DNA from 2 places in the Oceanobacillus sp. FSL W7-1304 genome. Region 2 is predicted to be linked to the other one. Evidence: riboswitches for the same ligand, from Rfam matches in the RefSeq annotation. Region 2 holds a riboswitch; the other holds the start of a gene.
What was found. A riboswitch is a leader RNA that binds a small molecule or an ion and turns the genes downstream of it on or off. The one in region 2 is predicted to bind S-adenosylmethionine.

Region 1: another riboswitch for S-adenosylmethionine. It lies ahead of NYE61_RS07320 (cyclase family protein); the one in region 2 lies ahead of NYE61_RS05860 (ATP-binding cassette domain-containing protein).

What each region holds. Positions count from the first base shown of each region.
Region 1 covers NZ_CP150211.1:1,472,937-1,477,368, forward strand. The annotation lists gene NYE61_RS07305 (3'-5' exonuclease) at 1-433, opposite strand, end outside; gene NYE61_RS07310 (CBS domain-containing protein) at 396-1,133, opposite strand; gene NYE61_RS07315 (MBL fold metallo-hydrolase) at 1,205-2,134, opposite strand; SAM riboswitch class I at 2,315-2,417, shown strand; gene NYE61_RS07320 (cyclase family protein) at 2,517-3,269, shown strand; gene NYE61_RS07325 (5-methyltetrahydropteroyltriglutamate--homocysteine S-methyltransferase) at 3,291-4,394, shown strand.
Region 2 covers NZ_CP150211.1:1,181,343-1,185,774, forward strand. The annotation lists gene NYE61_RS05845 (hypothetical protein) at 1-66, opposite strand, end outside; gene NYE61_RS05850 (MetQ/NlpA family ABC transporter substrate-binding protein) at 277-1,134, opposite strand; gene NYE61_RS05855 (methionine ABC transporter permease) at 1,204-1,872, opposite strand; gene NYE61_RS05860 (ATP-binding cassette domain-containing protein) at 1,862-2,893, opposite strand; SAM riboswitch class I at 3,041-3,143, opposite strand; gene NYE61_RS05865 (thioredoxin family protein) at 3,359-3,673, opposite strand; gene NYE61_RS05870 (toprim domain-containing protein) at 3,748-4,104, opposite strand.

The DNA.
Region 1 (4,432 bases), 290 kb from region 2:
ATTCCGGCCAAAGCTTTTTAGCGATATTTACGGTACAAAGGTAGTCCATGTCAGGATATGAGAGCTTGTAATAATCAAGTGTATTGCGAATCACACTCATATCAAAGCTTGCATTATGTGCGATTGTTAGGTGGTCGTTTAAGTAATTCCGCAATGTCGGCCAAACCTCTGCAAATGTAGGAGCATCAGCAACATCATGCTCAGTAATCCCATGAATATACGTATTGAATGATTTAAATTCCATTAATGGATTGATAAGGCTGTAGAATTCATCTATTATGCCATGCTCATTGGCTACTACTAAACCAACCGCACAAGGACTAAAACGTTTTTCATTAGCAGTTTCAAAGTCTATTGCTACAAACTCCATAGCTGTCCCCTTTCGTATTGCATACTCAAATCTCCATAATATCCCAATTGGTAACAATCCCAACTAGTCCTCCACTGGAGCTTCCTTCCTTTGTAATCAATAATGCTTCCAATCGATTGCCTTTTCCAATTTGCTCCTTAAAAATTTCCTTTGCTTCATATACAGATGTCTCCTTTGATATGAATCTAAAGTTATCCCTTTTTTCACATTCCAAGACCTCTACTAATCTTGCATCTAATAGAGAGGTTAATCGATTTTCGATACCTTTCGAAAACCATTTTTTAATTCCTTTATGCGTAATTAACCCCTGAAACACATTACCACTGTATACTGGAAACTTCGTAATCCCTTGCTTATTAACGACTTCTAGTACATTCGATAATGGCTCGGTTTCTTGAAAGCATACGACCTTACGAATAAAAAGCGGGTCTACTTTTCTAGGCTTTAAAAGTTCAATTTCAATTGCTTCTATCCGTTCTACAACGGAATCATGTGGCTCTGCAATAGTATACATGAGATCCGTCTTGTTATGTACAATAGCATTTCGTAACTCAGCAAATTCAAGCAGGTCATCTTGAAACTGTTTTATCAACGCATTTGATTTACCCAGGACTTTAACAGCTCTTGAAAACCCCATTTCTTTCTTAATAAGCAAAGCTTTTAAGCCCTTTTCGATTCGATTGAACGCCGTCAAAAAACGATCTGAGTTTCGATGCACGACAGTTTCATTTTGTTTTAGTATCGGATTGTTAACACGATTCACTTTCCGCCCTCCTTATTCTTTTTCTCTCTTCTACATACCAGTGATTTCGTACACTCAAATATTACGACTGGTTAATGCTGAAAATAAACTTTCTCATTATCATAAAATCGGTGTATCTTATCCATAGACTCTAAGTATATTAGTCTTGTTAAAGTCGCCATAAATGGGCTAACAAAGTGACTAAATTTTAGGCTGCCATAAATTTTTTCACACACTTCGGCTGCTGTCAAAGTCTCTGCTTTCACAATGCTTTCAACCTCATTTAACCGACGCTCATGTCCTTGAATCAATGTTTGTACACGTTCACTCAAGCGATGGATATTCTCACCATGCCCTGGTAAGGCTAATGCTGTCGGATAATGCTGCATCCGCTCAACGGATGCAAAATAATCGTTTAATGGATTGAATTCCTCCCCTGTCCACAAACCGATTACAGGAGAAATCTTATTTAAAATATGGTCGCCAATTAGCATTAGCTTCCTGTCTTTTTGATAAAAGCAATAGTGATCCGGAGCATGACCCGGTGTCCAAACAACCTCAAAACACTGATTCCCTAACAGGATGGTATCAGTTTCATCAAAGAATCCATCTGGTTCAAATTCATAGATAAAGGAATCATTACCTATTCTGCCAGGCAAATTCGGCCCACCATGCATATGAAGCAAATCAGCAAGATTTTCTTTAATTCTCTTCTTATCACGATGTTTCAGCATTTCCTTATACCCGAGTTTCGATGTGTAAACGGGAACTCCCTTTTTCTCCTGAAACCATCTCGCTAGACCAATATGGTCCTGATGTGTATGTGTTAAAACAACCTTTTTCACTTCAACACCAGTATCAAATAGCGCTTCCCAAGTCGCAATTGCTTCCTCTGAATAAATCCCTGTATCAATAACGGTATAGCCATTCTCTCCTTTGACAAGATAGCTATTTACCTCTTGCATTCCTCCTGGAAAACGAACGACTAGCTTTTCTATACCCTCACTTACATTAACTAACAAAATATCATCCCCATTGTACAAAGCTCTTTCTATACTATTAATTTTAGCGTTGATCAGTTAGATTGCAAGAATCTCTAACTTTTGCAATTTTTTTCACGCTACATGTAATATTCTTAATTTTAATGGTTGACATTCAGAATCGTATGGAGTATTCTAATTATTAATTTCATACAAAAAACTTTCTTATCCAGAGAGGTGGAGGGACTGGCCCTATGATACCTCGGCAACAGACTTTTTAAGTACTGTGCCAATTCCAGAAGCAATGATTGCTTGAAGATAAGAAGAGATATTAGACGATACGGTGCCTAACCTCTTCTTATTTTTAAGAAGAGGTTTTTTCTTTTCTTTAAAGAAGTTTTAAAAAACTACTGGAGGGGATTAAATGGCAACGGTTCAAGCAGGAACAGAATTGCAACAGGCAATTGCATTACTGAAAAAGAAAAATTGGGTAGACCTCACGCACGCATTCGGGCCAAACTCACCACATTTCGCAGCATTTGACGATGCCGAATTCAAAACACTTTTCACACATGATGATGGCTTTTTCGCACAACGATTTACCTTTCCTGGACAATACGGCACACACATTGATGCACCAATTCATTTTGTACAGGATCAACGTTATCTTGAAGAGCTTGAATTAAAGGAACTTGTTTTACCGCTTGTGGTGATCGATAAGTCAAAGGAAGCTTTAGAAAATAATGACTTCACCTTATCGAAAGAAGATATTCTAGCATTTGAAGCAATAAATGGTGAGATTGAAGCAGGTACATTTGTAGCGTTACGAACCGACTGGAGTAAACGTTGGCCAGATAAAACTGCTTTTGAAAATAAGGACGAAGCTGGTAATAGTCACTTGCCTGGATGGGGAATTGACGCATTGCGATTTTTATTTGAAGAAAGAAACGTAAATGCTGTCGGTCATGAAACATTTGATACAGATTCCTCCATCGATGTCCGAAAGAATGGCTCACTCATTGGCGAGTATTATGTGCTGGAGCAAGATACATACCAAATCGAGCTTCTAACCAATTTAGATAAAGTACCAACAAAAGGTGCTTATATCTTTAATATCGTTGCCAAACCAGAAAAAGCAACTGGATTCCCAGTAAGATCTTTTGCAATATTACCTTAATAAAAATATGGAGGGATTTTCATGACGAAAACATTAATTAAAGCACCATTTAAAGCAGATCACGTAGGAAGTTTATTACGACCGGAAAGGGTTCATAAAGCGAGAAAGGATTTTAAAGAAGGAGCTATTCCGGCAAGTGAGCTTCGTACGATTGAGACAGAGGAAATTAAGCGAGTGGTTGATAAACAAATTGAAGTTGGCCTTCAGGCTGTAACCGATGGGGAGTTTCGCAGAAGATTTTGGCATACAGATTTCTTAGAGCATTTTATTGGTATTGAAGGCTATGTACCAGATCATGGATTTAAATTTGTGGACGTGGAAACGGAAAAATACGACGTGCGCAATGTTGGAAAAATAGCATTTAACCCAGACCATCCATTCATCAAAGATTTTATTGAGTTTAAAGAAATTGTTGGTGACAGGGCTGTCGCAAAACAAACGATTCCAAGTCCAAATCAGTTATTCAATGCTGGGATTCGGAATGCAGATGTCTATCCAGACATTGAGGAATATGCACATGATATTATCGTCGCTTACCGTGATGCGATAAAAGCATTTTACGATGCTGGCTGTCGTTACCTGCAATTAGATGATGTCTATATTGCAGGATTGAGCTCTGATACGATTCCATTTAATGATAGTAAATTAACAAGAGAATATTTAATCGATTTAGCGCTTCGTGTTGCTAATGGAGTGCTAGAAGATAAACCAGAGGATTTAGTTGTAACAACACATCTATGTCGCGGAAACTATCAATCTACCTGGGCGTTTGAAGGAAGCTACGCAAAAATTGCGCCAACATTATTCGCAAAAGAAAAAGTAGATGGCTTTTTCTTAGAATATGATGATGACCGTTCTGGAACCTTTGAGCCATTGAAGTATATCCCAGAGGGCGGTGCACAAGTAGTCATTGGCGCTGTAACATCTAAATTTGGTGAGCTTGAAGATAAAGAGGCATTGAAAGCACGCATTCAGGAAGCTGCTAACTATGTACCGTTGGAGCAAATAGCTTTAAGTCCGCAGTGTGGATTCGCGTCAACCCATCATGGTAACAAGCTAACAGAGGAAGAACAATGGAATAAACTGAAATTTATCGTAGACATTTCAAAAGAGATTTGGGGATAATTTTCCTACCTACTATTAAAATAAAAGAAAGAAGGAAT
Region 2 (4,432 bases):
GTACTCCTCGTAGCAAACATGACGGGACTTCGTCATTCCTTTTTCCATTTCCGAAGTGTAATTCAACCTCAGACCACTGTCAATAGTGAATCATCCTTTCGTTTTGGTTACATAAAATATAGTAACACTAGAAAGGTTCCCTTTACAATTCGGATTTAAACCTCTATGACTGGATTATTCTATATATGAATGATTCATAACGTGAAAACATAGAAACGACATTAAATAATGGCAAATAACGCACGTATCCTTTAAAATGCTATTAATAAATTATAATTACTTTTCGCCTTCCACTGGCAGAACTGCACCATCGTAGTTCTCCATCATAAAGTTTTGGATTTCTTCAGATTTTAGTACTTCAACCAGTTTCTTTAATGCTTCTTTATCAGCATCTTCAGACCTTACAGCAATAACGTTTAAATAGTCAGTTTCTTCGTCTTCAACAAACAATGCATCCTCTAATGGGTTAAGACCTATACCAATTGCGTAGTTTGTGTTGATAACAGCAAGCACATCTTCTTCTGAATTATAAAGCTCTGGTAGCAGTGCCGGATCATAATCTGGTGAGAAAACTAAGTTTTTAGGATTTTCAACAATATCGTCAATTGTTGCAGCGGATTTTTCTACACTTTCATCTAAAGTAATCAAACCTTCCCGCTCAAACAAAGTCAAAATCCGTCCATGATCGGAAACAGAATTGCTTAAAATAACTTCAGTTCCATCAGCAATGTCATCGACTGATGCAATTCCTTTTGAATAAACACCCATTGGTTCTACGTGAATAGCTCCAATCGATTCAATTTCATATCCTGTATCTTCCACTGTTTGATTCAAATACGGAATGTGCTGGAAGTAATTCGCATCTAACGTGCCATTGTCTAAATCATCATTTGGCAGTATATAATCCTGATATTCTTCAATATGAAGTGTTACACCTTGTTCTTCAAGTAATGGCTGAGCTTCTTCTAGAATTTCCGCATGTGGTACACTTGAAGCACCTACAGTGATTTCATTTGTTTCTTCGGTTCCTTCTGACGAACCATTATCGGCTCCATCTTCTGATTCATTTCCACCGCCACAAGCAGCTAATATAAGTACAAGTGCAAATGTTACCAGGGCTAAAAGCTTTTTCATACTGTTTCTTCCTCTCCATCTTGTTTTTATAATTGAAATAGGTTTTCCTATTTTCATCTATTGGTAATGTTATCGTTTATCAAGCTTGTTTGTAATAAAGTCCCCAATAAATTGGAAAATAAACACGATAATTACAATAATGACCGTGCAAAGAAATACAACATCAAAATCACGTCGTTGGAATCCAAAATAATACGCATAGTTTCCAAGACCACCTGCACCAATCGCACCTGCCATTGCGGTATACCCAATTAATGCAATCGAGGTAACCGTAAGGCCTGATACGAGTGCCGGCATTGATTCAGGGAGTAGAACACGGAAAATGATGGTACGTGTTTTCGCCCCCATCGCTTTGGCTGCTTCAATTACACCTTTTTCCACTTCGTTAAGCGCGATTTCAACGAGTCTCCCGTAAAACGGAGCTGATCCAATAATTAATGCGGGCAGTGCTGCATTTGGTCCGCGAATCGTTCCGATAAGGAAATCGGTAAATGGAAATAGCAATAAGATCAATATAATAAATGGGATGGCTCTAAATATATTCACAAGAGCCGCTACAACAAAATAAATATACTTATTTTTCCAGATGCCGTCTTTTTTCGTTAAATATAGAAGCAATCCTAATAATAGACCGAAAATACATGTACCAATAATAGCAATAATTGTCATGTAAAATGTTTCGTAAGTTGCTTCAACTAAATCCTCGTATTTAATATTTGGGAATAACTCAGCTAACATCCCGGATAACCTCCACTTCGACCGAGGTCTGTTCCTGTATAAAGCTTAATGCTCTATCGAATTCCTCTTGTTCGCCAATAACCTGTACGAATAATGTGCCATATCCGCCAGCTTGTGTTTGGGTGATTTTTCCTTGTAAAATATTTAAATCAATATCAAAACGCTTTGCCAGCTGGCTTATAAGGGTTTGATTTGTAGCCTCACCTAAAAATTGAAGCTTAAGAATAATACCATCTGCATTATTCTCAATAATATTGGTTATATCATCCTCTTCGTCACTTGGTCCCATAATTTGCTGAACAAATTTTTTCGTAACGTCTTGTACGGGATGGGTAAACACATCAAGCACATTTCCCTGTTCAACAATCCGTCCTTGCTCCATGACCGCTACTTGGTTACAGATTTTTCGAATAACATGCATTTCATGTGTAATCAAAATAATCGTTAATCCAAGCTTTTTATTAATGTCGACCAGCAAATTCAAAATCGCATTCGTTGTTTCTGGATCCAATGCAGAGGTTGCCTCATCACATAACAGCACTTTTGGATTATTCGCAAGTGCGCGAGCAATTCCAACACGCTGCTTCTGTCCACCACTTAATTGGGATGGATAAGCTTTTTCCCGTCCACCAAGGCCAACCAAATCAATGAGTTCCTGTACTCGCTTTTGCCTCTCCTGCTTTGGGACTCCTGCAATTTCAAGTGGGAATGCAATATTTGCCTCTACCGTTCTTGACCAAAGTAAATTGAAGTGCTGAAAAATCATGCCGATTCCTTGTCTTGCAAGGCGAAGCTGTTTTGAATTAAGTGTCGTTATTTCTTCATCATCAATAACAATTCGTCCTGATGATGGTTCTTCCAATCGGTTAAGCAGTCTGACGAATGTACTCTTCCCTGCACCGCTGTACCCAATCACGCCGAATATCTCACCGTCAGGGATAGTAAGGGTCAAATCATCAACAGCTGCTATGTCATCATTATTTAGTCTAAAGACCTTACGTAAACCCTCAATCGAAATCACGTTATGTCCTCCTCTTCGTTCTATCTTTTGTGCCTATAAACAAATTCTTTACTGTATGAATGCTGCAATACATTTTTTAACCAAAAAACAAAAAACGTCTTCTGTAAGAGAACAGAAAGACGTCATATCATTAAAAAGTCTCACGTTCTCTCATCTGTCAAAGTTTACTTTGCAGGAATTGGCACCTTTCAAAAGATTGAAGGTTGCCGCGGTTTCAAAGGGCCAGTCCCTCCACCGCTCAAGATAAGAGATAGATCGTATTTGATTTAGCAATTCAGTGACACTATAGTAGCATGCTAAAATACGCGTGTCAATCCTAAATGGGATTAACTTTTGTTAAAGTGAAACTTCAATCAAGAGCTTTTTCTCTCCACTGCATGATAGTACCACAGGAGTATGACTCCAAGCCCTCCCCACCTTCTAATTTTAACTCTCTCACGCATAGAAAGGGGGGATATTAGAGCCTTAATGGGTGGCAAATAATTCTGGCTTATATATCATCAAATAATTATATATATTACCTGTCGATTGAAAGGCATAAACTTTTTCTTTCACTTCATTACCTTCTTTAATTAAAAGGCATGGAACACTTTCAATTTTATTTTCTTGCATAAATTCAGGATACAAGGACGCATTCATCTCATAAAAGATATCTATTCCATGAACAGACTCGATTTTAGCAAGCATTGATCTTGCCACCGTACATGTTCCACAAAAAGGTGTATAAATATAAATTAACATGCGTTCCTGTTCCAAACTTTTTTCTGTTATTTGCTGCATTTTTAACCACCTTAAGTTCAATCTATAAGAGGATATTCAAAAAACCCGGTAAATATCCTCTTTTTGAACACACACTATAATAAAAATATAGGATGAACAGAGAAATGTTTACTCAGTAGTGTGCTTGCAAGTATTTTCTCTGGTGTCGCTGCAACCTCCCGATATTCACTGCTAATGTAAATATGCTCCGCATGCGGTAGCTCACGAGCCAGCTGCTTACGCAATTTCATTCCAGATTTATCCTCGTCAACTAGAATAAACACATCCTTTTCATCCAATTCGTATGTTTCCAGTAATTCATCAAATCGTTCTACACCGAATGTACCATTTGTACATACGATAGTAACCTCATCATTGATGACTTTTTCAATTTGCTTCTTATCTGTAAGCCCTTCGACAATAATCACTTTTTCAAACTCAGTAGTTATCATACATGAGCACTCCTTATGCAAGCAAAAAAGTTGCCTACGTAATTCGCGTTCAAAAGGAGGATGAAAAGACCGAGATCGGGTAAAGTTGCAATGTCCTATCGCAACACGAACACGTCCTGAGTGTGTCGAGGTTCGGTGACGTTGTTACTCTCGTCACGGAACGAATGCAATTAATACGTAAGTATAGAGCTTGAACAGAATGCGAACTTCTACAGGGACGTGAACAATTTTCATAGGAAGTTTTCTTTCGCCAACGTGTTCCACAGGAAGCGGTGACTTCAACGGTCTACACAGCACGTGTCAGGAGTTAATCGAAGAACACCTATCT